2 regions of the Streptomyces sp. NBC_00872 genome follow, and region 1 is predicted to be linked to the other one. Evidence: riboswitches for the same ligand, from Rfam matches in the RefSeq annotation. Region 1 holds a riboswitch; the other holds the start of a gene.
What was found. A riboswitch is a leader RNA that binds a small molecule or an ion and turns the genes downstream of it on or off. The one in region 1 is predicted to bind glycine.
Positions count from the first base shown of each region.

Region 2: it holds a riboswitch for glycine, as region 1 does, so the genes downstream of both, gcvP (aminomethyl-transferring glycine dehydrogenase) here and gcvT (glycine cleavage system aminomethyltransferase GcvT) in region 1, are expected to answer to the same signal.

Region 1 covers NZ_CP108806.1:2,719,180-2,734,428, forward strand. Annotated here, with positions in the region: gene OG214_RS11530 (thioesterase family protein) at 1-222, opposite strand, end outside; gene OG214_RS11535 (trimeric intracellular cation channel family protein) at 271-945, opposite strand; gene OG214_RS11540 (ABC transporter ATP-binding protein) at 1,090-2,265, opposite strand; gene OG214_RS11545 (ABC transporter ATP-binding protein) at 2,262-3,383, opposite strand; gene OG214_RS11550 (ABC transporter permease) at 3,380-4,390, opposite strand; gene OG214_RS11555 (ABC transporter substrate-binding protein) at 4,521-6,284, opposite strand; gene OG214_RS11560 (ABC transporter permease) at 6,329-7,327, opposite strand; gene OG214_RS11565 (enhanced serine sensitivity protein SseB C-terminal domain-containing protein) at 7,711-8,496, opposite strand; gene OG214_RS11570 (enhanced serine sensitivity protein SseB) at 8,743-9,477, opposite strand; gene OG214_RS11575 (AAA family ATPase) at 9,586-10,260, opposite strand; glycine riboswitch at 10,436-10,533, shown strand; gene gcvT (glycine cleavage system aminomethyltransferase GcvT) at 10,681-11,820, shown strand; gene gcvH (glycine cleavage system protein GcvH) at 12,109-12,486, shown strand; gene glyA (serine hydroxymethyltransferase) at 12,520-13,791, shown strand; gene OG214_RS11595 (L-serine ammonia-lyase) at 14,124-15,249, shown strand, end outside.
Region 2 covers NZ_CP108806.1:7,583,686-7,598,934, forward strand. Annotated here, with positions in the region: gene OG214_RS32460 (bifunctional nuclease family protein) at 1-101, shown strand, start outside; gene OG214_RS32465 (MerR family transcriptional regulator) at 284-853, shown strand; gene OG214_RS32470 (DNA polymerase IV) at 946-2,502, shown strand; gene OG214_RS32475 (PRC-barrel domain-containing protein) at 2,391-2,795, opposite strand; glycine riboswitch at 2,907-3,004, shown strand; gene gcvP (aminomethyl-transferring glycine dehydrogenase) at 3,182-6,073, shown strand; gene OG214_RS32485 (DUF5999 family protein) at 6,207-6,413, opposite strand; gene OG214_RS32490 (hypothetical protein) at 6,730-7,338, opposite strand; gene OG214_RS32495 (glutamate--cysteine ligase) at 7,841-9,364, shown strand; gene OG214_RS32500 (VWA domain-containing protein) at 9,537-11,354, opposite strand; gene OG214_RS32505 (type II CAAX endopeptidase family protein) at 11,467-12,267, shown strand; gene OG214_RS32510 (PhzF family phenazine biosynthesis protein) at 12,393-13,214, opposite strand; gene OG214_RS32515 (hypothetical protein) at 13,518-14,066, opposite strand; gene OG214_RS32520 (hypothetical protein) at 14,521-14,844, opposite strand; gene OG214_RS32525 (PadR family transcriptional regulator) at 15,115-15,249, shown strand, end outside.

The DNA.
Region 1 (15,249 bases):
CGGTGTGAGGTAGTGCGCCGAGACGGCGAACGGGTCCGTGTGCGGCAGGGTGTCGCCGAGCGCGCGGCCGATCAGCGCCAGCAGATAGCCCCCGTTGAGGACGTTCATGATCGTCCATCCCGGGGAGAGCAGCGCGTCGTGGACGCCCGGTTCCCGCAGGGTGAGGGCCGTAGCGCGGTCGAACTCGCTGTCGCCGATGGACGCGATGGATGCCTGTGCCATGGAAGACAACCCTACAAGATGGCTGTACTAAGCAGTAGCTTACGAGGGTTACAGCCGTGCGAACTCCGGCTCCTCCGCCGCGGCCGACCGCCGGTTCCAGGCGCGCGGCGCCCGCCAGTGGAAGCGCATCGCCAGCAGCCTCAGCGCGAACGCGGTGAGGACGGCGAGCCCGCTGGTCACCCCGTTCAGCGCGTCGAGGCGGATGCAGAGCGCCACCATCGCGGCGCCGACGATGGCCGGTACGGCGTACAGATCGCGGTCCCAGCGCAGCAGCGAGGGCACCTCGTTGGCGAGGACGTCGCGCAGCACACCGCCGCCGACCGCCGAGCCGAGACCGAGCACCACCGAGGCGGTGAGGCTGAGGCCGTACTCGTACGCCTTGGTGGTGCCCGTGACACAGAAGAGGCCGAGCCCCGCCGCGTCGAAGACATTGACCGCGCCCTGGATCCGCTCGACCTGCGGATGGAGGAAGAACACCAGGGCCGTCGCCACCAGTGGCATGGAGAAGTAGCCGAGATCGGTGAAGGCCGCGGGCGGGACCGCGCCGATGATCAGATCGCGGAGCAGGCCCCCGCCGAGCGCGGTGATCTCGGCGAGCACCGCCATACCGAAGACGTCGAAGTTCTTGCGCACGGCGAGCAGGGCGCCGGATATCGCGAAGACGAAGATCCCGGCGAGGTCCAGACCGTGCTGGACGGAGGGCGTGAAGAGGTCGTGGAACACCCGGTCATTGTGCAGCGCACGAACGACGCGCGGCACGGGGGCGCACACGCCGCCGGCCCCCGGCCCCGTCGGGACCAGGGGCCGGCCGGCCCTGCCTGTCGCGCGCTCCGGTACCGGGCCGGGCACCCGCGCGCCACCGTGCTGCTACTTCTCGGCCCCGGCGTCCGGTCCGGCGCCGGCGTCCTTCGGTCCGGCGTCCGGCCCGGCCTCGGTCTCCGGCGCCCCGGCCTCGGCGCGCACCTCCACCGTCTCCCGCGCCGTCACCGACACGGTGTCCTGCACATTCTCCGGGTGGTGGCAGGCCGCCTGGTGGCCCGGCGCCAGCTGGAGCAGCGGCGGCTCGGTCGTCCTGCAGATCTCCGTCGCCTTCCAGCACCGCGTGTGGAAGCGGCAGCCGCTCGGCGGGTTGATCGGCGACGGGACATCGCCCTTGAGCAGGATCCGGTCGCTCTTCCCGCCGCGCCTGCTCGGGTCCGGCACCGGCACCGCGGAGAGCAGCGCCTTGGTGTACGGGTGCTTCGGCGACTCGTACAGCGACGAGCGGTCCGCCAGCTCGACGATCTTGCCGAGGTACATCACCGCGATCCGGTCCGACACATGGCGGATCACCGAGAGGTCGTGCGCGATGATCACATAGGTCAGACCCAGCTCGTCCTGGAGGTCGTCCAGCAGGTTCACGACCTGCGCCTGGATCGACACGTCCAGCGCCGAGACCGGCTCGTCGGCCACGACCAGCTTCGGGTTGAGCGCGAGCGCCCGCGCGATACCGATGCGCTGCCGCTGGCCGCCGGAGAACTCGTGCGGATAGCGGTTGTAGTGCTCGGGGCTGAGGCCCACCAGCTCCAGCAGCCGCTGGACCTCCTTCTTCACACCGCCCTCGGGCTCGATGCCCTGGAGCTTGAAGGGGGTGCCGATGATCCCGCCGACGGTGTGGCGCGGGTTCAGCGAGCCGTACGGGTCCTGGAAGATCATCTGGACGTCACGGCGCATCGGCCGCAGGGCGCCGGCGGACAGATGCGTGATGTCCCGGCCCTCGAACTCGACCTTTCCGCCGGTCGGTTCGAGCAGCCGTGTGATCAGCCGGCCCATCGTCGACTTGCCGCAGCCGGACTCGCCGACCACACCGAGGGTCTCCCCGGGACGGACGTCGAAGGTCAGTCCGTCGACCGCCTTGACCGCTCCGACCTTGCGCTTGAGCACACCCTTGGTGATCGGGAAGTGCTTGGCCAGGCCGGTGACCTTGAGGAGCGGCTCGGGGCCGGAACCGTCCGGTCCCTGGCCCGCCCCCTGCTCGGGAATCTTCTTGCTCGGATCAGTCACAGCTTCGGCGCAATCTCTTCGGTCCAGATCTGTTCCCGCTCCGCCGGCGACATATGGCAGGCGGAGAAGTGCCCGTCGGTGATCTGCCGCAGCTCAGGACGCTCGGTGCGGGTGATGTTGTCCTTGGGGATGTCGGCGTACGGGCAGCGCGGATGGAAGGCGCAGCCGGACGGGACGTTGATCAGGCTCGGCGGGGTTCCCTTGACCGGCACCAGCCGGTCGGTCTGCTCCCGGTCGATACGGGGCATCGAGCCCAGCAGACCCCAGGTGTAGGGGTGCTGCGGCTGATAGAAGACCTTCTCCGCGGTACCGCGCTCGATACAGCGGCCCGCGTACATCACCAGCAGCTCGTCCGCGATCTCGGCGACGACGCCCAGGTCGTGGGTGATGATGACGACCGCCGAGTGGAACTCCTTCTGGAGATCCCGGATGAGGTCGAGGATCTGCGCCTGGACGGTGACGTCCAGGGCGGTCGTCGGCTCGTCGGCTATCAGCAGCTGCGGGTTGTTGACCAGGGCCATCGCGATCATCGCGCGCTGGCGCATACCGCCGGAGAACTGGTGCGGATAGTCGTCGTAGCGCCGCGCGGGCTCGGGGATGCCGACCCGGTCGAGCATCTCGACGGCCCGCTTCTTGGCGGTCTTCCTGTCCACGGCGTTGTGGACGCGGTAGGCCTCCACGATCTGCGCGCCGATGCTGTAGTACGGGTGCAGCGCGGACAGCGGGTCCTGGAAGATCATCGCCATCTTCTGGCCGCGCAGCTTGCGCACACGCTCGGTGCCGGCGCCGATCAGCTCCTCGCCGTCCAGCCAGATCTCACCGGAGATCCTGGCCCGCTCGGAGCTGTGCAGCCCCATGATGCCCAGCGAGGTCACGGACTTGCCCGAGCCGGACTCCCCGACGATACCGAGGGTCTGGCCGGCCTTCAGGTCGAAGCTGACGCCGTCGACGGACTTCACCAGACCGTCGTCGGTGTCGAAGTGGATCCGCAGATCGCGTACGGAGAGGAACTTGTCGGCGGCGTCCCCGGCGGAACCCGTGCCCGTGCCCGCGCCCGCACCCGTCGTACCCGTACCCGTGGCGGCCTTGTCCGCGTCCGTCTTCTGTACGTCGCTCATGAGAGCCTCACCCGGGGGTCGATCGCGGCGTACACAAGGTCCACCAGCAGGTTGCAGACAACGATGAAGAAGGCGGCGACCAGGGTCACACCCATCACCTTGGGCAGGTCGCTCTGGGTCACGCCCTGGATGGCGTAGGCGCCCATGCCCTGGAAGGAGAAGACGCGTTCGGTGATGACCGCGCCGCCGAGCAGCAGCGCGAAGTCCATGCCGAAGATGGTGACGAGCGGGGTCAGGGCGGCGCGCAGACCGTGCTTGAAGACCACGTCGCGCTCCCGCAGACCCTTCGCCCGCGCGGTTCTGATGTAGTCCTCGCCCATCGTCTCCAGCATTCCCGCGCGGGTGAGCCGTGCGTAGAGCGCCGAGTAGAGGAAGGCGAGCGTGCACCAGGGAAGAATCAGGTTCCACGCCCATTCACCGGGATTCTCGGTGAACGGTACGAATTCGAGGCCTTCCCAGATCGTCCAGTGGAAGCTGAACAGGGCGAGGGCGACGAGACCGGTGAAGAACATGGGCAGCGAGACACCGGCCAGGGCGACGCCCATGGCCAGCCGGTCGAAGATCGATCCCCGCTTGAGCGCGGAGAGCACACCGATCGCGACACCGGAGATCACCCAGAGGACCGCCGCACCGACGGCGAGCGACAGGGTCACCGGTATGCGCTGGACTATCTCGGGCCAGATCTCGACATGCGTCTTGAACGAGTAGCCGAAGCAGGGCACATGGCAGACCGAGGGGTTGGGGCCGAAGTTGTACTCGGCGCCGACCACGATGGCCTTGATGAAGTGCCAGTACTGAAGGTAGACGGGCTGGTCGAGCCCCAGGTTCTTCTTGACAGCGGCGATGGCGTCCGGGTCGGGACTCTTGCCGATGTACTGGGCGGCCAGCGAGTCGGTCGTCTGCCCGCCGAGGCGGGGCACAAGGAAGAAGATCGCGAACGTGACTGCGCTGACCACCAGCAGCAGCAACACCGCGGCGAAGACGCGTCGGATGATGTACGCAGCCACAGCCGTGCGGTGCCGGGCCGTCCTGGCGGGATACGCCTGGACGGCCCGGCACCTTCACCTGCCTTTCAGGGGGGTGCTGTTTTGATGTACAGGTGTTACTTCGTGTTACGGGGCACGAGGCCCGGTGTCACTACTTCGTCGAGGTCATCAGCACGTAGTCGTACATGCCGAGGTAGGCCTCGGTGACAGTGACGTTGGCCGCGGACTCGGGCCGGTAGAGCAGGTTCTTGCGGTAGAACAGCGGGACGACCGAGGCGTTCTCCATGACGAGCTGGTCGACATCGCCCCAGGCGGCCTGACGGGCCGCGGGGTCAACGGTGCCGATGCCGTCCGACAGCGCCTTGTTGATCTTCGGGTCGTTCAGCTCCATCAGGTTCGTGCCACCGGAGGGCTTGATGGCCGAACCGTTCACGATCTGGTCGAGGAAACCGAAGCCGGTCGGCCAGTCGGCACCCCAGGCCATCATCATGAGGCCCGCGTTGTTCTTGTGGACCCAGTCCGGCACACCGGCGAAGTCCGTGAAGTACTTGTCGGACGGGAACGTCTTGATCTCCGCGGTGATGCCGACCTTCTTCAGGCTCTCCTGAATCTGGGTGGCCACGGTGACCTCGTCGGGACGGTCCGCGCGGGCCGTCAGCGTGGTCTTGAAGCCGCCCGGCTTGCCACAGGCCGTCAGCGCTTCCTTGGCCTTGGCCGCGTCGCCCTTGCTGCCCGGCGTCGCGTACAGGTCGAACTTCTTGTAACCGCTCACCGACGGCGGGATCAGCGTGCTGGCCGGGTCACCCTTGACCGAGCCACCGATGGAGTTGACCGCACCGGCCTTGTCCACCGCGTACTGGACGGCCTTGCGGCAGTCGACGTTGTCGAACGGCTTCACGTTGACGTTCATCGCCATGTACTGGAGCGCACCCGCGTACGGGTTGTCCGTCTTGGCCTTCTCGTCCGCCTTGACGAGCACCTTCGGCTGCGTCTTGGCCTGGAGACCGGTGCCGCCGACGTCCGCGGTGATCGTGTCGTTGAGCAGGTGCTCGTCGATCGTCGTCGCGTTGACGTTGAGCTTCAGCTCGATCTTGTCCGGCAGCGCCTTGCGGATCGGGTCGTTCGCCTGGTCCCACTCGGGGTTCCGGGAGAGCGTCGCACCGCTGCTCTCGCTGTACGAGTCGAACTTGTACGGACCCGAGGAGACGATGTTCTGGACGTACTCGGCACCCTTGTCGGCCTTCTGCGGGACCGGAGCGGTCTGCGAGAAGGCGGCCAGGTAGTCCATGTCCGCGAACGGCTTGTTGAGCTTGAAGGTGATCGTGTAGTCGTCCGGGGTCTCGATGGACTTCAGACCCTCGGGGGACTTGTCCTTGTACGGACCCTTGTACTTGTCGCCGCCCTCAAGGTAGGCCTTGAAGTACGTCGGGCCGTTGGACAGCGCCTCGGGCGCGAAGTTGCTGCGCTCGATGGCGTACTTGACGTCCTTCGAGGTGACCTCGGTGCCGTCCTGGTACTTCACGCCCTTGCGGAGCGTGTACGTCCAGGTCTTGGCGTCGGGGCTGGCCTTGCCGAGCGAGGTCGCCAGGTCGGGGACGACCTCGAGACCTTCCTTGCCGGCGGCCGGCTTGAAGGTGACCAGGGAACGGCCGTACAGGCGGGAGAAGTTCTGCACCCAGCCGTAGTACGTGTTGCCCGGGTCCAGGGAGTCCGGGCCGCTGGAGTGCTCGAAGACGACCGTCCCCCCCTTCTTGTCGGTCGAGTTGACAATGCTCGACATCGCGGCATCGGCCTTGGCGCTGCCGCCGCCCTTGTTGCCGTCACTGTCGTTCTTGTCGGAGCTGCCACAGGCACTCGCACCGAGCGCCATGGCCAGCGTCACGGCGATGGCCGCTGCCGTCTTTCTGCTGTTCATCCTGAGGAAAGCCCCCTCGATTGACCGATGCGGCAGGGCCGCTATTACTTGCCACGGGGGTCGAGTGCGTCACGCAGCCCGTCCCCCAGCAGATTGAAAGCCAGCACGGTGATGAAGATCGCCATGCCGGGGATGATCATGAACATCGGGTCGACCTGGTAGAGGTCGACCGCGGTGGACAGCATGCCGCCCCATGAAGCCTGTGGCGGAGCGATACCCACACCCAGGAAGCTCAGGGAAGCCTCGAAGAGGATGTTGGTGGGGATGAGCAGGGTGGAGTACACGAGGATCGGCGCGACCAGGTTCGGCAGCAGCTCCCGGAACAGGATGAACGGCCCCCGCGCCCCCAGCGACCGGGCCGCCTCCACGAACTCCCGCTCACGCAGGCTGAGCGTCTGCGCGCGCACGATCCGGCCGATGTACGGCCAGCTGAAGAAGCCGATCACGAAGATCAGTACGGCGATACGGAGCGGAAGCCCCTCAAGACCGAACGCGTCGCCCTGGAGCGACGCCGAGATCGAGATCGCGAAAAGCAGTAGCGGGAAGGCGAGGAAGGTGTCCATCATGCGGCTGATGGCACTGTCCACCCAACCGCCGTAGAAACCCGCCACGACGCCCATCACGACGCCGATGACGACCGAGAGCAACGTCGATCCGGCCGCGACCACCAGGGAGACCCAGGAGCCCTCGATGATACGGGCCAGGATGTCACGCCCGGTCTGCGGTTCGACGCCCAGCGGGTGATCCCAGCTCATACCGCCGAAGCCCCCCTTGGGCGCCAGCAGGGTGGGGTCGACCAGATCCTGGTTGAAGGCGTTGGGGTCGAGACCGAACACCGCCTGGATCGGTTTGGACAGTACGGCGACAAGAACCAGCAGGATCACGATGACGCCGCCCGCTACGGCGACCTTGTCCCGCTTGAAACGCGTCCACGCGATCCGGCCGAGCGAACGGCCTTCGATCTGCTTGCCCCCGGCGCCCTCCAGGACCGCTTCCGGCTGCGCTGTCGCCGCCGACCCGGTGGTCTCGATAGGTGCCGTCATTGCGCTGGAGACCCCTCTCGGCCGACGGTGGCCGGCCCATGACCGCCGCTGTAGCGGCACTTTCACATCACATGACGCACGTGGTCTCCCTGTGGCGGGAACTGCTTCTGTCAGCGCATCGCACACTAGGCCGAGACCACCTGCTCCCCGGAGTCTTCAACCACTTCGCGATCACCCGCCAGCCCCAACGGGGAATGTTTGCTCAAACGTGATGCGGGTAGAGGTGTTCCGTTATCCGGACGGCACGCCCGTCTCAGCGGACCAACTCGGTCACTATTCCACCAGATCGGACATACGACTCAACTCGCCTGATCTACGGCGGAACCAGAGCATCCGTATCGTGCGTGGCAGGTCGTCGGCGGACGCGGGGGACGCTCGGACGCTCAGTACGCGTGGGAAGCGGGCGGCGGATAGCCGTATCCGGAGGTCGGTGCCGGCCCCGCGTGCGCCTCACGGTCGTAGAACGGACGGGAATTGGCCCGCAGCCACATCGTCACCGGGTCGTACTCGTCGGACATCGCCACCGTCGACACCGGCAGTCCGTCCGGGACCGCCGTGATCGACTGCCGCATCATCGCGCGTACGGAGTCGACGGACGCCGGGCTCGTGTCGTACAGATCGAGGCCGATCGTCAGATACGGCACCCCGAGCGCCGGCTGCACCCAGGCGCGGCGCAGCGAGCGGACCGCGGGGGTGCGGTGGGCGTTCTGGGTGAGCAGGGCGTAGAACTGCGGAAGCGCGATGGCCGGTTCGGAGAGCCGCAGCGGTCCCGCGGGCATCCGCTCCAGCCCGGTGGCGATCCGCCGCAGATCGAGCCAGGGGATGCCGACCCCGCCGCCGGGCGCGTGCGGGTTGAGCCAGATGCCCCAGCGGTCGGGGTAGAGCGCGCGGGCGATGTCGCGGCCGGTGACCACCTCGTGCGCGCGGGTCCAGCCGCTGACGGCGAGTTCCTGGGCGGAGGTGACGCACGGGGCGTACCCGAGCCCGTCGACCTCCATGTTGCCGTACTGGGAGTCCGGTGAGCCGGTCCGGCCGTGCCAGAGCAGCATCCAGACGCTGTCGTCGGCGAGAGCCTGGAGGAGCGCCTCGTACGCGTCGTAGCGTCCTGGCGTCACCTGGCGCAGCATCTGCTCGACCTGCCCGGCCGCCGCGGTGCCTGACGCGCTCACTCTGGGTCCCGCCCCTCTTCGATCCACCATTCGGCCAGCACCCCCGGAGCCCGTCGGCCCCTGTGCGGGAGGGCCCGTACCGGCACACGGGGGCCCAGCCATCAAACCAGCTTAGGGGGCCGTCCTGACACACCCTTGACGCCGGTGCGCTCCCCGCCGGCGACCGGACGGGGCCTGTGCTCCGTCCGGTCGGCCGCTCTTCGCGTATCGCGCCTCTCGTACCCGCGACCGCCGCGGCCGACGCCTCTACGCGCGCTGGTAGAACGGCCGCACCTTCGCCAGGAGATAGTCGCCCACCGGGTCCTGGGCCACATCCAGCAGGATCAGATTGACGGGCCAGCCCACCCCTACCCGCCCCAGCGCGCGCCCGAGCGCGTCCAGCGGCGCGTTGCGGTCGGCGGCCTCCCAGGACGAGAGCTGTACGCCGATGAAGAGCGCCGGGGAGTCCCCCTCGACGCTGGCGAGCGCGCGGCGGGCCGAGAGCACCACACCGGACGTCTCGAACTCCTCCGCGGCGGCGGAGAGGAAGTCGACCGGGTCCTCCTGCCAGTCCGGCTGGAAGAGCCTGACCCGGCCGCCGCTCGCCTGTCCGTCGAGCGGGGTCCGTCCCGCCCGGCACAGCTCGGCGACGGCGGGCGGCGGCAGCGGCAGTCCGACCATGCCGCCCGGGTTGACCGCGATACCGAGCTGCGGCGGCAGACCCCGGGCGAAATCACGGGCCGGCGCCACGGTGAAGGGCATATGGGCGCCGACGCACTGGAGGAACTGCTGCTGGGAGCTGAAGACCGGGACATAGGGCGCGCCCTCTATCTCCAGGGTCGGCAGATCGAGACCGGGGCTGTCCGGCCCCCCGCCGTTGGGCAGCGGCACCCAGACCTCGCTGCGTCCGAGCACCTCCACCAGCCGGCCGCCCGCCCCCCGGCTGCCGAGCGAGGCGGCGAGCACCTCTTCCAGCTCATTGCCCGGCCATGCAGTGTTCACAGTCGCTTCCTCCACCCTCGTGCCTGCCGCAGCACCCTAACGCCGCAGGCGAGGGCCCGTACCCGCTCGTGCGGTGGTCACCGCGCCGTCACGGGTCCGGCTTCGGGGTCAGGGGCCGGGCTTCGGGGGGAAGACGATCCGGTCCAGCGCTCCCGCCGCGTCCCTGTCCAGGAGCACCGCCGTGGCACAGCCCTTGGGCAGCCGGCCCGACTCGGCACCGCCCAGCAGACGGCGGACGGCCCTTCGATGACGGGCGAACGCGTAGCCGGAGACCCCGCGACCACGCTCCCGCTGGCCCTCGCGGGCCACCTCCGGTGCCACGTCCAGCAGGACGAGATGGAGCCCGCGGCCCCGTCTGCGGGCCTCACGGGCCAGCCAGCGCCGTACCCATCTCTGCGTACCGCAGTCGTGCACGACCACGCTCTCGCCGGAGCGGAGCGCGCGCCGCAGTCCCGCGTAATGCGCTATACGGACGAGCGGTCGGTAGACGGCATAGGGGAGGCTGCCCGGCAGTCTGCGCTCCCAGCGGTCCCTGGCGTCCTGCGAGTCGATCCCGCCGCCCGCGGCGGCCCGCCGGATCAGGGTGGACTTGCCGCTGCCCGGCAGCCCGGAGACCACCACCAGATCCCCCGAGGTGAAGACCAGGGACTCCGGCACCCGGCCCCGCCGCCCCCGTAGGTCCCGTACGACCGCCACGGGCCGCGCCACGGCCTCCCGGTCGGACACCCCCTGCTGCGCCGGCACCCCCGCGGTCGTCACATATGCCCCCGCCCTCTGCGACATGTTCGCCGTCCCCCCTGTCAGCTCAGTCGGTCTGGCCCATGAACCTTGCCCACAAAGTGTAAAGAAATGGTAATGCGCTACAAGCTTTTCACGCCGTCCGGCAAGTTGCGGGCCAGGCGCTCCGAACCACCCGGATGCGTGCGATGATGTGCCCGCCAACTGCATACCGGCCGTTTGAATCCGCGCGGGAGAGTCCCGGTCACCGTGTGCGCCGGGCGCCGAAGGAGCAAGTTCCTCCCTTGAATCTCTCAGGCCCCGTACCGCGTGGATGAGGCAGATCTGAAAAGCGGGCCGCTGTGCGGCGGCTCCACCCAAGGTGCAAGTCATGACCCCTGATACGGGTGGTCGTGGTGAACCTCTCAGGTTCCGATGACAGATGGGGAGGACCGTCCTCGTCGTCATGCCCTGGGAGCCACTCCGATGAATCACGCCCCGCCGAGCAGTACCCCCCGTACGACCGCTCTCGACGCCACGCACCGCGCGCTGGGCGCGACCATGACCGACTTCGCGGGCTGGGACATGCCGCTGCGGTACGGCAGCGAGCGCGACGAGCACAACGCCGTACGGACCAGGGCCGGGCTCTTCGATCTCTCGCACATGGGCGAGATCACCGTCTCGGGACCCGCCGCCGGGCGGCTGCTCGACTACGCGCTGGTCGGCGACATCGGCGCCGTCGCCGTGGGCCGCGCGCGCTACACCATGATCTGCCGGGAGGACGGCGGGATCCTGGACGACCTGATCGTCTACCGCCTCGGCGAGGACGAGTTCCTGGTCGTCGCCAACGCCTCCAACGCCCAGACCGTGCTGGACGCGCTGACCGCCCGCGCGGACGGCTTCGACGCCGAGGTGCGCGACGACCGTGACGCGTACGCGCTGCTGGCCGTCCAGGGGCCGCGGTCCCCGGGCATCCTCAAGTCGCTGACCGACGCCGATCTGGACGGGCTCAAGTACTACGCGGGTCTGCCGGGCACCGTGGCCGGTGTCCCGGCCCTGATCGCCCGGACGGGCTACACCGGCGAGGACGGTTTCGAGCTGTTCGTCGAGCCCAAGTACGCGGAGACGCTGTGGCGGGCGCTGACCGAGGCCGGCGAGGGCGTCGGCCTGGTGCCGTGCGGGCTCTCCTGCCGCGACACCCTCCGGCTGGAGGCCGGGATGCCGCTGTACGGGAACGAGCTGACCACCGGTCTCACCCCGTTCGACGCGGGCCTCGGCCGGGTCGTGAAGTTCGGGAAGACGTCGAACGAGGGCGCCTTCGTCGGACGCGAGGCCCTGGAGGCGGCGGCCGAGCGCGCCGCGAGCGCCCCGCCCCGCAAGCTGGTCGGTCTGGTCGCCGAGGGCCGCCGGGTCCCCCGGGCGGGCTATCAGGTCGTCGCCGACGGCGTGGTCGTCGGCGAGGTCACCTCGGGCGCTCCCTCCCCCACCCTGGGCAGGCCGATCGCCATGGCGTACGTCGACGCCTCGTACGCCGGGCCGCGGACGCCGGGCGTCGGGGTCGACATCCGGGGCACCCACGAGCCGTACGAGGTCGTGGCGCTGCCTTTCTACAAGCGCCAGAAGTGATACGGACGACTTCGGAGTCCCGCCTTCCCGGGCCCTGGAGTCCCGCCTTCCCGGGCCCTTCCCGGGCGCCCCGGTGTCGTCCTCTCGGGTCCCGGTACCGTCCCTGGACCGCTCCTGAGCCGTCCAGGGACCGCCCCGGAACCGTCCGGGTACCGTCCCGGAGCGGTCCCGGAGCGGTCCCGAAGCCGCCCTGCCGTATCCCGTTCCGGTCTCGTTCCGTCTCGTTCCATCTCGTTCCGTAAGACAGCCGTTCCGCACCACTCCCCCGCGTACAGGAGAATTCAGGTCATGAGCAACCCCCAGCAGCTCCGCTACACCAAGGAGCACGAGTGGCTGACCGACCCCGAGGACGGGGTGTCGACGGTCGGAATCACCGAGTACGCGGCCAACGCCCTCGGCGATGTCGTGTTCGCCCAGCTCCCGGAGGTCGGTGACACGGTGACCGCGGGCGAGTCCTGCGGGGAGCTGGAGTCGACCAAGTCGGTCAGCGATCTCTACGCCCCGGTGACCGGTGACGTCACCGAGACGAACCAGGACGTGGTGGACGACCCCTCACTGGTGAACTCCGCTCCGTTCGAAGGCGGCTGGCTGTTCAAGGTACGCGTGGCGGAAGAGCCGTCCGATCTGCTCACCGCCGACGAGTACCGAGACTTTTCCGGCAACTGATCTGCTCCGGCCACTGACACCCCAGGGACTGTGATGTCTTCGAAGTCGCTTCTGAACTCCTCACTCCATGAGATCGACCCGGACGTCGCCGCCGCGGTCGACGCCGAGCTCCACCGCCAGCAGTCCACGCTCGAAATGATCGCCTCGGAGAACTTCGCCCCGGTCGCGGTCATGGAGGCGCAGGGCTCCGTCCTGACCAACAAGTACGCCGAGGGCTACCCCGGCCGTCGCTACTACGGCGGCTGCGAGCATGTCGATGTGGTCGAGCAGATCGCCATCGACCGGGTGAAGGCGCTGTTCGGCGCCGAGCACGCGAACGTACAGCCGCACTCGGGCGCCCAGGCGAACGCGGCGGCGATGTTCGCGCTGCTCTCCCCCGGCGACACGATCATGGGTCTGAACCTCGCCCACGGCGGGCACCTCACCCATGGCATGAAGATCAACTTCTCCGGCAAGCTCTACAACGTCGTCGCCTACCACGTCGACGGCGAGACCGGCCAGATCGACATGGCCGAGGTCGAGCGGCTCGCCAAGGAGTCCCGTCCGAAGCTGATCGTGGCCGGCTGGTCGGCGTACCCCCGTCAGCTCGACTTCGCGGCGTTCCGCCGGATCGCGGACGAGGTCGGCGCGTATCTGATGGTCGACATGGCGCACTTCGCCGGTCTGGTCGCGGCGGGGCTGCACCCCAACCCGGTGCCGCACGCGCATGTCGTCACCACGACCACGCACAAGACCCTGGGCGGTCCGCGCGGCGGTGTGATCCTCTCCACCAAGGAGCTGGCGAAGAAGATCAACTCCGCGGTCTTCCCGGGTCAGCAGGGCGGCCCGCTGGAGCATGTCATCGCGGGCAAGGCGGTCTCCTTCAAGATCGCGGCGACGGAGGAGTTCAAGGAGCGCCAGCGGCGCACCCTGGAGGGCGCCCGGATCCTCGCCGAGCGGCTGGTCCAGCCGGATGTGGCCGAGGCGGGCGTCTCCGTACTCTCCGGCGGTACGGACGTGCACCTGGTCCTGGTGGATCTGCGCGACTCCGAGCTGGACGGCCAGCAGGCGGAGGACCGGCTCCACGAGATCGGCATCACGGTCAACCGCAACGCCGTCCCGAACGACCCGCGTCCCCCGATGGTCACCTCGGGCCTGCGGATCGGCACCCCGGCGCTGGCCACCCGCGGCTTCACCACCGAGGACTTCACCGAGGTCGCGGAGATCATCGCGACGGCGCTCAAGCCGTCGTTCGACCGTGACGAACTGGCCGGGCGGGTCTCCGCGCTGGCCGTGAAGCACCCGCTGTACCCCGGCCTGAAGTAACCACGGCCGGCTCAAGGGCCCGGACCGATCGTCCACCCGGCTCGAACCAGCAGGCTCGAACCAGCCGGGCGATCGGTCCGGCCCGACCGTGGCATTCGGGCCGGCCCGATCGTGGCGTTCGCTCGGCCCGGCCGTGGCACTCGGCCCGGACCACGTGGCGTTCGGCTCGAATACACCGCAACACCCGGTCCGACGTGATCCGTTCGGCCGGGGTTCACGGGGCACCGCGCACACTGGACCGTGCGGCGCGGTGCCCCGAACCGTATGTACGCGTCATCTCTGCACCACCCCGGCAGACAACGGCGTCTACCACTCAGCAAGGAGTCACCCCCGTGGCCATCTCGGTCTTCGACCTGTTCTCGGTCGGTATCGGCCCGTCCAGCTCCCATACGGTCGGTCCGATGCGCGCGGCGCGGATGTTCGCCCGCCGACTGAAGAACGAGGGCCTGCTCGCCCACACCGCCTCGATCCGCGCCGAGCTGTACGGCTCGCTCGGCGCGACCGGCCATGGCCATGGCACCCCGAAGGCCGTTCTGCTCGGCCTGGAGGGCAACTCCCCGCGCACCGTCGACGTGGAGAGCGCGGACGAGCAGGCGGAACGTATCCGCGCCGGCGGCAGGCTCAATGTGCTCGGTGTGCACGAGATCGCCTTCGACGCCGCTACGGATCTGGTCCTGCACCGCCGCAAGGCCCTGCCGTACCACGCCAACGGGATGACGGTCCTCGCCTACGACGGCGACGGCGGCCTCCTCCTGGAGAAGACGTACTACTCCGTGGGCGGCGGGTTCGTGGTGGACGAGGACGCGGTGGGGGAGGACCGGATCAAGCTCGACGACACCGTGCTGACCCACCCCTTCCGCACGGGTGACGAGCTGCTGCGGCTGTCGGGCGAGACGGGTCTGTCGATCTCCGCGCTGATGATGGAGAACGAGAAGGCCTGGCGCACCGAGGACGAGATCAGGGCCGGACTGCTGGAGATCTGGCGGGTGATGCAGGCGTGCGTCTCACGCGGGATGGCCCGCGAGGGCATCCTGCCGGGCGGGCTGAAGGTCCGCCGCCGCGCCGCCCACTCCGCGCGCCAGCTGCGCGCCGAGGGCGACCCGCAGGCGCACGCCATGGAGTGGATCACGCTCTACGCGATGGCCGTGAACGAGGAGAACGCGGCGGGCGGCCGGGTGGTCACCGCCCCCACCAACGGCGCCGCGGGCATCATCCCGGCGGTCCTGCACTACTACATGAACTTCGCGGCGGGCGGCGCCACGGCGGAGGAGAAGGACGAGAACGTGGTCCGCTTCCTGCTGGCGGCGGGCGCCATCGGCATGCTCTTCAAGGAGAACGCCTCCATCTCCGGCGCCGAGGTCGGCTGCCAGGGCGAGGTGGGCTCCGCCTGCTCCATGGCGGCGGGCGCACTCGCGGAGGTCCTGGGCGGCAGCGCGGAACAGGTCGAGAACGCGGCCG
Region 2 (15,249 bases), 4.9 Mb from region 1:
CCGGTATCGCCATCCCGGACGAGCAGGAGGACGAGGTGGAGAAGTTCCGCGAGTTCCTCGACCAGATCTCGCCGGAGGACTTCGGAACCAACAGTCAGTAGTGGCCGCCGGTGAGTCCCGAGCCGGGCTCCGTCAGCACATTCGGTCAGCCCTTCCCCGAAAAGGGGCACGGGAAACCACTCTCAGGGTGATTATCACTCGGCGTGGCGAGTGTGGCGATCGTTGACGCACCCCGGGTGACTGCCTACCTTCGACAAGGCAGGTCTAGGACGGAGGGGTCGGCGTGAGAAGCAGCGGCGACAGTACGGCGGCGGGCGGTCCGTATCCGCTTCACGGCAGTGCGGCCGACCCCGGTGCGGAGACGGTCGGATACCGCGGCCCGACCGCGTGCGCGGCGGCCGGCATCACCTACCGCCAGTTGGACTACTGGGCCCGTACGGGACTGGTCGAGCCCAGCGTGCGTCCGGCATACGGATCGGGTACGCAGCGGCTGTACAGCTTCCGCGATGTGGTCGTCCTCAAGATCGTGAAGCGGTTCCTGGACACCGGGGTCGCGCTCCAGAACATCAGGGCGGCCGTCCAGCATCTGCGGGACCGGGGTTTCCAGGATCTGGACCGTATGACGCTCATGAGCGACGGTGCGACCGTCCATGAGTGCTCCTCGCCCGACGAGGTCGTGAGGCTGCTCCAGGGCGGCCAGGGCGTCTTCGGGATCGCCGTGGGCGTGGTGTGGCGGGATGTCCAGGCCGCGCTGTCGCAGCTCCACGGGGAGCGCGTCGACACCGGCGAGACGCTGATCGGTCACAATCCCGCGGACGAGCTGGCGCGGCGGCGCCGGGACAGGGCCGTCTGAGCGCGGGACGCCGGGCTTCGACTTCCGCCGGGAGACTGTCCGGGGCCGGAATTCCCGGCCGATTGTCAGTGGTGTGAGGCAGCATCGGTGGTGTGAGATCCACGCCGACGATCCTGCATCTGGACATGGATGCCTTCTTCGCCGCCGCCGAGCAGGCGGCGAAGCCGAGTCTGCGCGGAAAACCGGTGGTGGTGGGCGGTCTGGGCCCGCGCGGGGTGGTCTCGACCGCCTCGTACGAGGCACGGCGGTTCGGGGTGCATTCGGCGATGCCGATGGCCCAGGCGAGACGGCTCGCGCCGAACGCGGCGTATCTGGTGCCGCGGTTCTCGCTCTACCGCACGATCAGCGAGCAGGTCATGGAACTGCTCGGGAGACTCTCGCCGCTGGTGGAGCCGCTGAGTCTGGACGAGGCCTTCGTGGATCTGGAGGCCGGCGGATCGGCCCATGACACGGCCTCGGCGCTGGCGGCCGGTGAGCGGCTGCGGGGGGACATCAGGGCGGTCACCGGGCTGACCGGCTCGGTGGGGCTCGCCGGGTCCAAGATGCTGGCGAAGATCGGCTCGGAGCAGGCCAAGCCCGATGGACTCGTTCTCATCGAGCCCGGTACGGAGCGCGAGTTGCTGGGGCCGATGCCGGTGCGGACGCTGCCCGGGGTGGGGCCCGCGACGGGTGAGCATCTGCGCCGGGCCGGGATGACCACGGTCGCCGAGCTCGCCGAGGCGGGCGAGGACGAACTCGTACGGCTGCTGGGCAAGGCGCACGGCGCCTCGCTGTACCGGATGGCGCTCGGGCACGACGACCGGCCGGTGGTGTCGGAGCGCGAGACCAAGTCCGTGTCGGTCGAGGACACCTTCGACGTCGATCTGCACGACCGGGTGCGGGTGCGCGTGGAGGTGGAGCGGCTCGCGGACCGGTGTGTGCAGCGGCTGCGGGCGGCCGGGCACTCGGGACGGACGGTCGTGCTCAAGGTCCGGCGGTACGACTTCTCGACGCTGACCCGTTCGGAGACGCTGCGCGGGCCCACGGACGACCCCGGGGTGGTGCGTGAGGCCGCGGGGCGGCTGCTGGAGTCGGTGGACACGACCGGCGGGGTACGGCTGCTGGGGGTGGGCGTGACGGGCCTCGCGGACTTCACGCAGGAGGATCTCTTCGCCCAGGCCGCCGCGGCCGAGCGGCCCGCCGTCTCCACTCCCGCCGCCCAGGACGAGCCGGTGGAGCCCGTGGGATCACCGCCGGAGGGGGACGGGAGCGCCCCGGCCCAGGAGCCGGAGGCACCGGCCGAGCGGCGCTTCCCGGCCGGACACGATGTGCTGCACGCCGTGTACGGCGCGGGCTGGGTGCAGGGCAGTGGGCTGCGGCGCGTGACCGTACGGTTCGAGGAGCCGGGATCCGCGCCAGGGCGGGTGAAGACGTTCTGGGTCGACGATCCCGAGCTCGCGCTCTCCGAGCCGCTGCCCCTGGTGCCGGAGCCGCCGGGATCGGTCCGGCCCGGACAGCCGGAGTCCGGACGGTCGTCCTCGCCCCGGTCGTCCCTGTCTCAGTCGTCCTGGCCGGCCAGCCGTCCGAAGTCGCGTTCGGAGTCCCGTTCGGACAGCGACGCGGGCCGCTCCGGTGGTTCCGGCTCCGGCTCGGGCAGCGCGAGACCGTAGTGGTGGTAGAGCTGGAGCTCCTGCTCCGGGGAGAGATGGCGGCCGACGCCGAAGTCGGGGGCGTCCTTGATCAGCGCGCGCTCGAAGGGCACCTGGAGCGCGTCGTTCACCAGCGTGCTGGGTGCGAGGGGGACGAAGGCGTCACGGCTGAAGAGCCCGGTACGGACCGCCGCCCACTCCGGTACCCCGGTGGCGTCGTCCAGATACACCTCGTCCACCGTGCCGAGCCTGTGGCCATCGCGGTCGAACGCCTTGCGGCCTATCAGACTGCGCGGATCGATATCGGTCTCCACGGTCCCTCCAACTGGTCGCACATGCTCGTAACACTACAAAAGTGCACAACCGGGGCGTCGGCCACTCGACAGTCGTACGGAAGTCCTCGCTGGTAGTCTGGCGATGGCTGCTGACCCCGTGCGGGAGAGTCCTCCGGTGAACCGACCGGAGGCGCCGAAGGAGCAAATCCTCCCCGGAATCTCTCAGGCCCCCGTACCGCGCGGACGAGGTCACTCTGGAAAGCAGGGCGGGCGTCGGACGGCATCCGCTCTCACCGACGGTGAAAGCCGGCCCGCCGCGGGGCGGACCGGTGAAGCTCTCAGGTTGAGATGACAGAGGGGGAGGCCGTCCGGGCACCCGCGTCCTGGTGCCCCTCGTAGGTCGTGTCGGACCAGGAGGCCTCCCGATGACCGCCCACCGCATTCCGCTCGCGCAGCTTGAGCGAGGAATCCCCTTCGAACAGCGCCACATAGGGCCCGACGCCGGGGCGCAGGCGAAGATGCTGGCGCAGGTCGGCTACGGCTCGCTCGACGAGCTGACCACCGCCGCGGTGCCCGACGCGATCAAGAGCGCGGAGGCGCTGAATCTCCCCGGCGCGCGCACCGAGGCCGGGGTCCTCGCCGAACTGCGCACGCTCGCCTCGCGCAACGCCGTGGTGGCGCCGATGATCGGGCTCGGCTACTACGGCACGTTCACGCCGCCGGTGATCCTGCGCAATGTGATGGAGAACCCGGCCTGGTACACCGCGTACACGCCGTATCAGCCGGAGATCTCGCAGGGGCGCCTGGAGGCGCTGCTGAACTTCCAGACCGTCGTCGCCGAGCTGACCGGTCTGCCGACCTCGGGCGCCTCCCTGCTGGACGAGGGCACGGCGGCGGCCGAGGCGATGGCGCTCGCCCGCCGCGTCGGCAAGGTCAAGGGCGGTGTCTTCCTGGTGGACGCCGACGCCCTGCCGCAGACCGTCGCCGTGATCAGGACCCGCGCCGAGCCGACCGGTGTCGAGGTCGTGGTCGCCGATCTGAGCGAGGGCATCCCGGCCGAGGCCGCCGAGCGGGGTGTCTTCGGTGTGCTGATCCAGTACCCGGGCGCCTCCGGTGCCGTACGGGACATCAGGTCCGTCGTGGAGGAGGCGCACGGCCTCGGCGCGATCGTCACCGTCGCCGCCGATCTGCTCGCGCTGACCCTGCTCACCTCGCCCGGCGAACTGGGCGCGGACATCGCGGTCGGCACCACCCAGCGCTTCGGTGTGCCGATGGGCTTCGGCGGACCGCACGCCGGATTCATGGCCGTCCGGGAGAAGTTCGCGCGCAGCCTGCCGGGCCGGCTCGTCGGGGTCTCGGTGGACGCCGACGGGAACAAGGCGTACCGGCTGGCGCTCCAGACCCGCGAGCAGCACATCCGCCGCGAGAAGGCCACCAGCAATATCTGCACCGCGCAGGTGCTGCTCGCCGTCATGGCGGGCATGTACGCGGTCTACCACGGCCCGGAGGGGCTGCGGGGCATCGCCCGGCGCACCCACCGGTACGCGACGCTCCTCGCCGAGGGCCTGCGCGCGGGCGGGGTCGAGATCGTGCACGACGCGTACTTCGACACCCTCACCGCCCGGGTCCCCGGCCGGGCCGCCGAGGTGGTCGCCGCCGCCCGCGAGGACGGTGTCAATCTCCATCTCGTCGACGCCGACCACATCTCCCTCGCCTGTGACGAGACCACCGGCCGCGCCCAACTGACCGCCGTGTGGACCGCCTTCGGTGTCGACGGTGATCTCGACGCGCTGGACGCGACGACGGACGACGCCCTGCCCGCGGCGCTGCTGCGCACCGACGACTATCTGACGCACCCCGTCTTCCACCAGTACCGCTCGGAGACGGCGATGCTGCGCTATCTGCGCAAGCTCGCCGACCGCGACTACGCGCTGGACCGCGGCATGATCCCGCTCGGCTCCTGCACGATGAAGCTGAACGCGACCACCGAGATGGAGCCGGTCACCTGGCCCGAGTTCGGGGCGCTGCACCCCTTCGCGCCGGCCGAGCAGGCCCAGGGGTATCTGACGCTGATCAGGGAGCTGGAGGAGCGGCTCGCCGAGGTCACCGGCTATGACGCGGTGTCCCTCCAGCCCAACGCCGGTTCGCAGGGCGAGCTGGCGGGGCTGCTGGCCGTACGGGCCTACCACCGGGCCAACGGCGACACACAGCGCACCGTCTGTCTCATCCCGTCCTCCGCGCACGGCACCAACGCCGCGAGCGCGGTGATGGCCGGGATGAAGGTCGTCGTCGTCAAGACCCGTGAGGATGGCGACGTCGATGTGGAGGATCTGCACGCCAAGATCGCCCAGCACGGACCCGAACTGGCCGTTCTGATGGTCACCTACCCGTCCACGCACGGGGTGTTCGAGGAGCACATCCGTGACATCTGCGCGGCCGTGCACGACGCGGGCGGCCAGGTGTACGTGGACGGCGCGAACCTCAACGCGCTGGTGGGTCTCGCCAAGCCCGGCAGGTTCGGCTCCGACGTCTCGCATCTCAATCTGCACAAGACGTTCTGCATCCCGCACGGCGGCGGCGGCCCCGGGGTCGGTCCCGTGGGGGTACGGGCGCATCTCGCGCCGTATCTGCCCAACCACCCGCTCCAGCCCGCGGCGGGCCCCGCGACGGGTGTCGGCCCCATCTCCGCGGCCCCCTGGGGCTCGGCCGGCATTCTGCCGATCTCCTGGGCGTACGTACGGCTGATGGGCGGCGAGGGACTCAAGCGCGCGACCCAGGTCGCCGTGCTGGCCGCCAACTACATCGCCAAGCGGCTGGAGCCCCACTACCCGGTGCTCTACACCGGTCCCAACGGGCTGGTGGCCCATGAGTGCATCATCGATCTGCGTCCGCTCTCCAAGGCCACCGGTGTCAGCGTCGACGACATCGCGAAGCGGCTGATCGACTACGGCTTCCACGCGCCGACGATGTCCTTCCCAGTGGCGGGCACGCTGATGATCGAGCCCACCGAGAGCGAGGACCTGACCGAGATCGACCGCTTCTGCGAGGCGATGATCGCCATTCGCCGGGAGATCGAGAAGGTCGCGTCGGGCGAGTGGCCCGGGGACGACAACCCGCTGCGCAACGCCCCGCACACGGCGGCGGCGCTGGGTGGTGCGTGGGAGCACCCGTACGGCCGTGACGAGGCGGTTTTCCCGGCCGGGGTCTCCGCGGCGGACAAGTACTGGCCGCCGGTCCGCCGGATCGACGGTGCGTACGGCGACCGTAATCTGGTCTGCTCCTGCCCGCCGGTGGACGCCTACGACCACGCACACTGACGCCTGCGGCGCGGGCGGATGAGGACGGCGCGGGTGCGTCGTACGTCCGTGTCACACGTCGGGGCCGGTGCGGAGGAGGATCTCCGGGCCGGCCCCACTCATCTCTTGGCGGCCCGGAGGCCGCCCGGCGGCATCAGGCCGCCGTCACGACCTGTTCGGTCCGCAGCGGCCGGTGCGGGGCGATGATCTTCCCGTCCGGCAGCAGTTCACCGGTGTCCTCGAAGAGCAGGACGCCGTTGCACAGCAGACTCCAGCCCTGCTCCGGGTGGTGTGCCATCAGTCGTGCGGCGTCGCGGGCGGCGGAGTCGGCTGTCGGGCAGGCTGGTTGATGCTGGCACATGGGCGAGTTCTTTCGCTGTGTCGTGGTGAGTGTCCTGCGGCTCGATGTGGTCATGGCCGCCCCCCGTATCTGTTTGGTCCAGTCCTAGTGTTGCCCTACAGATGGCAATCCGCAGGGATTTCGCGGCAGCTCTTCCTTCTGCTTAAGGACGTGTCACCCAGCCGGACGGTTCAGTTCAACTGGACTGTCCTTTCGGGTGGTTCAGGGTGACCTGAGATGACTACTCCGCATGGGCAAAAGAGTGCCCCGCGACCGAAGGGGCCGCGGGGCACATAAGCAGGACGCCGAGAACGTACGGAAGAAACGCCGAAGCGCTTCAGGCCGGAGTACGCAGCAATGGAGCCGGAGCGAGTCTCAGTCCGATCATCGGCAGCAACTCCGTCACCCGGTGCGGACGGTGGGCGGCGAAGCCCGGCGGGGCCGGGGCGAGGGGAACCAGGATGTCGGTCGGCGCGGGTGCGCCGGTGGAGGCGTCCGCCTCCGTGTCGCCGTGCAGCCAGAGCGTGAGCATGTACAGCTCGGGGACCGACAGCAGCCTCGGCTGGTAGGCGGTCCCCAGGGTCTCCGCCTGGCGGAGCGCACGCTCCGTGGCGGCGATGTACGGGCCTTCGAAGAAGCGCGAGAAGGCCCAGCCGTCCGCGGTGAGCATGGTGTCGGCGGCGGCCACGGCGCGGTCGCCGCTGTGGATCAGGAACCGCCAGCCCGCCAGTCTGGTCTGCGGTGTGCGGCCCTCGGCGGTGCCCTTGTGGCTTGCCGGGGTGACATGACTGAGCACATGGACGGGAAGCGGCAGTTCGGCGCTCAACGGTCCCTGGACGGACTGGAGAGCGGGGGTGCGGGCATCGCGCACGGCGGTAGGGGAACCGAGTGCCGCGAGAACGCTGCGCAGCGCGGGCGCGGGAGCCGGGGGGACATGCAGCGGCATGGTGGGTTGCCTCTCACTTCTGGAGACAGGGTGATGCGTGAGGTGGAGCGTGGGCGGTGCGGACGTCACTGTCAGCAACCAAGGTCAGAGGTCGGCTCAAGGTCGGGACGTGACCGGACACCGGCTCTCTGCCTCGTGAGCGAAGTTTATACGACACGTGTTCACGGCATGTTTCTGCTAGCTCTCACAGATATTGCGGGCAAGACATATTCCGGTCCATCTTCCTGCGGACTTCCTGTTGATAAACAGTGAAGGCAGGCGCCTGGCCTGGGATTATTCACCCGGTGGGGTCGGCCGAAACTCGCCGCCGTTTTCCGCGGCCCATCGGGCGGCGCAAACGGAACCTGACCGCCATGCCATAGGAATGTGCCGCGCGACTCCTGTAGGCACTCTACCGGTCGCCGGGTGCGCGTGGGGCGTTACGGATCACCCAGTCTGGGCATTATCGATCGTGACGCGAGCGGCGGACGCCGCGGCTGCCCACTCGAGGAGGGACGCTTCGATGGGGGAGAAGGTCGACCCGGACGGTTCCGACCTGTCCGATCGGCGGAAATACCGCAGGAAGCTCCAGCAGTGCCTGGCGGTGCTGGGGCGGCTCCTGGCGGAGGAGAGGTTCGACCGGCCCAAGAATCTCATGGGTCTTGAGATCGAGCTGAATCTGGCGGGCTCCGACGGGATGCCCCGGATGATGAATGGGGAGGTGCTCGCACGTATTGCCAGCGGTGATTTCCAGACCGAACTCGGAATGTTCAACATGGAAGTAAACGTAGCGCCGCACCGGCTCTCAGGAAGAGTTTTCGATCAGCTTGCGGAAGAACTGCGCGCCGGTCTTGGATATGCCCACCGGAAAGCGAGCGAAGTCGATGCGGGCATCGTGATGATCGGAATTCTTCCGACGCTAGGCCGGCATGACGTGGTCTCCGCGAATCTGTCGGACGTCCACCGCTACACCCTGCTCAACGATCAGATGGTGGCGGCCAGGGGCGAGGATTTCACCCTGGACATCGAGGGCGTCGAGCGGCTCACATGCACCTCGTCCTCCATCGCTCCCGAAGCCGCCTGCACCTCCGTGCAGTTGCACCTCCAGGTCACGCCCGACCGGTTCGCCGATGTGTGGAACGCGGCGCAGGCGATGGCATCCGTGCAGGTGGCACTGGGTGCCAACGCGCCGTTCCTGTTCGGCCGTGAGCTGTGGCGGGAGTCCAGGCCGCCGCTGTTCGAGCAGGCCACCGACACCCGGCCGCCGGAGCTGAAGGCGCAGGGGGTGCGCCCCAGGACCTGGTTCGGGGAGCGCTGGATCGAGTCCGCGTACGACCTGTTCGAGGAGAATCTGCGCTACTTCCCGCCCCTGCTGCCGATCTGCGACGACGTGGATCCGCTGCGGGTGCTCGACGAAGGAGGCATGCCGGAGCTTCAGGAACTGACACTGCACAACGGCACGGTCTACCGCTGGAACCGTCCGGTGTACGAGGTCGCCGACGGCGCACCGCATCTGCGGGTGGAGAACCGGGTGCTGCCGGCCGGTCCCACCGTGACCGATGTGATCGCCAACGCGGCCTTCTACTACGGACTGGTGCGCGCGCTCGCCGAGGACGCGCGGCCGGTGTGGACCAGACTGCCCTTCGCCGAGGCCGCCGCGAACTTCGACACCGCGTGCCGTCATGGCATCGACGCCGAGCTGCGCTGGCCGCGCCCGGGGCGGGCCGCCGGGATCACCACCGTGCCGGTGGTCAAGCTCGTACGCGACGAGCTGCTGCCGCTCGCCGCGGCCGGGCTCGACGCGTGGCAGATCGAGCCCGCGGACCGGGACTTCTATCTCGGGGTCATCGAGGGACGGTGCAACCGGCGGATGAACGGGGCCTCGTGGCAGGTGGAGACCTTCCACCAGGCGCTGGAGTCCGGTCTGGAGCGGGACGCCGCGCTCGCGGCCACCACCCGCCGTTACGCCGAGCTCATGCACCGAGGGGAGCCGGTGCACACCTGGCCGGTGGGGCTGCCAGCCCCGGCCGCCGGGAGGCCGGGATAAGGCGGAGAGGTACGAGGAGGGGCGGTACGGGGCGCTACGGGGCGGGTGGCGGTTGGGCGCGTGGGACGGGCGGCGGTCGGGTGCGTGGGGCGGGCGGCGGTCGGGTGCGTGGGGCGGGCGGCGGCGGGGTGCGTGGGACGGACGGCGGCGGGTCCGGCCCGGCAGGCCGGGCTCAGGACTCGTGGAGGTGGCCGACCGCCATGATCGCCCGCAGGATCACGGCCCGGATGTCGGCGGGGTCGCTCACCTCGTACCCCGCCCCCTCCGCGGCCCCGGCGATCTGGTCGACCTCACGCCGGTCCGCGTCGGGTCCCACGGCGATCGCGATCAGCGGCACCGGGCGTCCGGGGTCCACGAGGTCCCTGAGCCGCTCGATCAGTTCGCCGCGGGAGATGCCGTCGTCGTCCTGGTTCGAGCCGTCGGTGAGCAGGACGACCGCGTTGAACTTGCCCTGTACGTAGCCCGCCTGGGCCTCCTTGTAGGCGGCCAGGGCCGTGTCGTACAGACCGGTGTCACCGTCCGGGATGGGCTTGAGCGCGGTGATGGCGTCCGACAGCCGTTCGCGGTGGGTGCGGCCCTTCACCGGGGCGCCGAGCCGGACCGTCTCCGTCAGCTTGCGGTAGTCCTTGGAGCCGTCCAGCCGCGTACTGAACTCCCACAGGCCGATCTCGTCCTCGTGTGTGAACGTGGCGAGGGCTTCGAGCAGCGAGGCCTTGGTGACCTCCATCCTGCTCTGCCCCTTCCGTCCCGGCACGGGCGCCGTCATCGAGGCCGAGGCGTCCACGACCGTCGTCAGCCGGGCGCTCTGCACCGTCACCGTCCACAGACCCAGGGCCTGCTGGACCGCCTCGGACGACGGCGGGGCGGTGTCGCCCGCCGCGAACGGCTGCGGGGAGCGCCCGCCCGCCGTACGGACCAGCGCGGCCGGCACCCGCGACTCCGCCGCGTCCGCCACCCGGAAGCCGTGCCGCTCCAGCGTCCGGTACGAGGACTTCTCGCCCAGCAGCAGCATGAACCGCATGGCGGCGCGGCTCTGGTCGGTGGTCAGCTTGGTCACATCGACCAGGTTGTACGGATAGTCGAGCGCGGGCGCGCCGTCGGTGGGATAGAAGAGACTGAGATTCGGCGAGCCGTCGCCGGCCGAGTTGTGGGCGTAGGCCGCCTGTTCCGAGAGCAGTACCGCCTCGTTGGGCCGTGGAGCGCCCTTCCCACCGCCCGAGCCGTTCCCGGCCGAGTCGTCGCCCGCCGAGTCGTCGGCCGCGAGCGTTTGGAGCACCTGGGCGTCGGTGTCGGAGACGCGCCGGGTCAGGAGTTTGGCGGTGGCGGCGGTCCGGGTGTCACTCTTCGGCGCCTCCTGCCGGGAGGACTCGGAGATGCTGCTGAGCGCGAGCAGACCGGTGGCGCTGCGCGCCGGATCCGCCGACCCGAGGAGCAGCCGGTCCGTCTCGGTCGCCATCGCGGCGAGACCGGCCCAGGTATAGGTCTTCCGGGGCCAGCCCAGCGCTCGCGCCGACGCCGGCACCGCGGCCAGGGTCACCGGTGAGCCGGCCACATTGCCGGCCGGGGTCAGCGCGACGCCGCCGCTCGCGGTCGTGGCGCGGTCCACCCAGACATCGGAGTCGGGCACCCATATCTGGAAGTCGGGGACGGCGGTGCCGGCCGCGAGCAGGTCCGCCACCTTGTAGTTCTCGCGGGCTTCGACCCGTACGTCGAGACAGCGGCCGTCGGAGGTCACCTGGTCCCGGCGGGCGCGGTCCGCGACGGCGCGCAGGGCCGGGGCGATATCGGGCGAGGCCACCAGATCCACCCGGACCGGAGCGCGCTCGCAGGGGCCGGCGAAGGAGAGCAGTCCGCTGCCCACCGCGATCCCGGCCCCCGCCGTCACGGCGAGGACGAGCGAGACGGCGATGGCGACGCGGCGGCGGCGGCGCGGCGAACCGGCCCTGCCCGCTCTCCTCACGGGCTGGTGGGGCAAGCTGTGACGTCCCATGGTCCCCGGCCTGTCGTACGCGATCTTCGTACCTGCATTCGAGACCCTAGCGGCACCGCGCACGGCATGGGGCGGGAATGGCGTGGGACGGGATACTCACTTGGAGGCGGGCGTGCAGGCGGAGGCGGGACGGGTGGCCGGGTCTTTTCCCGAGGAGGCCATCTCACGGAGGACTCTGCGGACCGAGACGGTGCTCGTGCTGGCCCTGTCGCTGGGCGCGAGCGGGGTGTCCGCGCTCATCAGTTTCATCGGCTCGCTGACGAGGCCGGGGGCGCTCAGTGACCAGGCGGCCACGCTCAACTCGTCGGCGGCCCCCGGGCGGCCCTGGCTCGATCTCGCCTGGCAGCTCTTCGGGATCACCACCGCCCTGGTGCCGGTCGCGCTCGTCGCGCATCTTCTGATCAGGGAGCGCAGCGGACTGCGCGCCATCGGCTTCGATGCCCGGCGGCCCTGGTCGGATCTGGGCCGGGGAGCGCTGGTGGCGGCCGGTATCGGCAGCGCCGGACTGGCGTTCTACCTGGTGGTGCAGGCCGTCGGATTCAATCTCACGGTGGTGCCGGAGTCACTGCCGGACGTGTGGTGGAAGTTCCCGGTCCTGATTCTCTCGGCGGTGCAGAACTCCGTACTGGAGGAGGTCATCGTCGTCGGATATCTGCTGCGCAGACTCGGACAGCTCGGGTGGACTCCGATGGCGGCGCTGGCGGCCAGCTCGGTGCTGCGCGGCTCGTACCACCTGTACCAGGGGATCGGCGGCTTCGTGGGCAACATGGTGATGGGCGTGGTGTTCGTGCTGCTCTACCGGCGGTGGGGGCGGGTCGGTCCGCTGGTGGCGGCGCACGCGCTGCTCGACATCGGGGCGTTCGTCGGGTACGCGCTGCTGGCGGGGAAGGTGGACTGGCTGCCGACGGTGTAGCGGCCACGGAAGCGGCGCCGGCGGACGTAGCTGAGGGGCGTACGGGAGACTCCGTACGCCCCTCAGTGCTGTGGCCGTCCTCCGTGGCGGGTGTGCGTTCCCGCGCTTCGGATCAGGGCCTCTGGTCAGGGGGAGGCGAGCAGTTCGCCGTCGATGACGGTCACCGCCCGGCCGGTGAGCAGTGTCCGTCCGCCGCGCGACGAGGTACGGACGAGTCCGGTACGGGCGGATGCCTGGAGGCCGGTCAGTTCCGTACGGCCCAGCCGCGCGGACCAGAACGGAGCGAGCGCCGTGTGCGCGCTGCCGGTCACCGGGTCCTCGTCGATCCCGACCCCGGGGAAGAAGCACCGGGAGACGAAGTCGTAGCCGCTGCCCGGATCCTCGGCGGCGGCCGTGGCGATGATGCCGCGCCGGGAGGAACCGACGAGGGCGGCGAAGTCGGGGACGAGGGAGCGCACGGTCCGCTCGTCGGCCAGCTCGACCAGCAGATCGCCGACCTGCTCGGAGGTGTCGTGCACCGAGACCGGCCAGGCGCCGAGCGCGTCCGCGACCTTCTCCGGGATCTCCACGGGAGTCAGTGACGACGTCGGGAAGTCGAGGGTGAAGGTGCCGTCCTCGTCCGCCGTGGCACCGAGCACACCGGAGCGGGTGGCGAAGCGTACGGAGTTCTTCACACGTCCGGTGGAGCGCAGCACATGGGCGGTGGCCAGCGTGGCATGGCCGCACATGTCCACCTCGACGGCCGGTGTGAACCAGCGCAGCGCCCAGTCGGCGTCGCCACCGGGCGGCAGGGGGTGGGCGTAGGCCGTCTCCGAGAGGTTCACCTCGGCCGCCACCCGCTGGAGCCACCCGTCGTCGGGGAAGCCGTCCGAGTCCAGGAGCACGACTCCGGCGGGGTTGCCCGCGAAGGGGCGGTCGGTGAAGGCGTCGACGATTCGAATCCGCATCTTCCGAGCCTAGGCCCTGTCCGCTCCTGGAGGCGTACGCGCGGGGAGCGGCATGGGCACCCGTGCCGACACGGGTGGGGGCGGGCGGGACGGGTGCGGTGGCGGACCGTCTGACTCATCTCGGTGAATTCGACCGCCCAAGGGACGGCGGGGCTCGGCGCTGGTGCTCGCTCACCTGCTACCGGCTCTCCCGAGGTTGGCCCGAGAAACCGAAGACACACAACTGACCGTGGCCCCCGGGTTGGAAGTCTTCGACCGTGTTCAGATCAGCTGGAAGCCGGAGCCGAGTCACGAAGCGGAGCGTTAGCGGACATCCCACTCGCTGGTCGGAACGCAGTCGTGCATCGTGCCGGCCCAGTCGTCGAACCTCGCAACGAGGAACATGCGAGTCAGAAGGACGTCTCCTGCCCGCTGAGCGCGCACCATGAAGCCGAACTCGTCCGATACCGCGTCGCCCTCGACGGACATCGCGGGACTCATGCCCTGCTCGGTCACGTAGTCGAAGACCCGCTCAGTGAGCTCGGACGGCTTCTGCCCGACCAGCCGGAGGGTGTCCAGCCATACCTGGGGACCCCATAGAGCGTCGACGGCTGCGCAGGCCAAGACGTCGGAGTCCCGGTAGTAGAGCGTGACAGCGGTCGACCATCCGGGCGCGGCCGCCGCCCGGAAGTCGGCACGCCGGGTCAGGGCGCCATGGCGTGTTTCGGTCTGCAGCAGGGGGCTGGTGAACCCCTGGGCTTCCATCGCCGCGACCGACTGCTGGTGGCTCATGCCGAAGCGCAACGGTCCCACGCTCACGAATGGGGTGAAGTCCCACCGCGCCCGCTCGGCCTCATCGACAACCTGCCACACCCGGCATCAGCCTCCCTCACCCGTGCCCCGAAGATCGCTCCGCCGATCCCTTCGGGGGCATCGCCGAGGCGCAGTTCCACCTACGTGACGTTGGTGGCCAGCCGGCTCCGCCGTCCACGACCCTCGGGATCCTCTTCCACCCCCAGATCGTCGCTCTTACCGGACTTCTGGCCAACAGGGAGTGGGCCCGGAGAGCCAGACGGTCCGGACATGTTGGTTGGTTGGCTGGGGAGGTCACGCCGGAAGACGTGTTGCCCAGGCCGGTCCGAGTCGGACATCACTGACGGGTCACGCAGTGACAGCAGTGCTGCGTCTGCTCCTGGCGCGGCATGCCGAGCACCAGAGGGCCGACACCTCTGGGCGGGACGAGCTGAATGTCCATACGGACATGATCGCAAAGGGGTTTTCGCTGCCCAGCCTCGGCTGCCCGTCGCCCTGCTTGGGAGTGCTGCTCCTACAGCACGGCAACGCATGACTTCAGATCAGCGGCCAGGAAGACCAGGTGGGTGCCTTCCGCAGTATCGACTTGTCCCAAGGCGACGGGGTCATCTCCCGCACGCCGAAGATTCGGCAACCCCTGTTCGAAGTCCTTGCAGGTGGAGACGGCGTCCAGCGCCATGCATTCCTCCCGCCATACGTAGATGTCGAGGTATCGGTGAGCCGACTGCAGCTTCTCCCACACTTTGAAGGCTGCCCCGGCCCGCAAGGCTAGGGCAGCCGCATTGGCGGCATCGGTCGCATGTCGTTCGAGGGCAGTGGCCAGGTCTGCGCGATTCACGACGTGCAGTATGGCGCGCCGCAGGCGCCCCCCGTCGCCTGGCCAAGACGGACTAGAGCATCGAGAGCGGCACCAGATCACCCGCGGCAGTGGCCTGCCTGCCTGGTCAACCTTCGATGAGACGAAGCAGGCGGTCGTCAATGTTCGGTGAGACCGGTGAATCTTCGCTGAGACAGGACAACCGTCGATGTGAAGGGAATGCTTGCCGTTCGATGTGTTCCGATATATCGTTGACGCATCGCGACAGATCAACATGAGAGGAGCGTAGCGATGCGTTCACATGGACATGAGCATGGTCATCACGGGCCGGGATCCGGTCACTGCGGGCCCGGTCACCAGGGCCGCGGCGACTTCGAGGGGCGGCGCGGGGCCTTCGGGCCGTTCGGTCCGCCCTTCGGTGGTCCG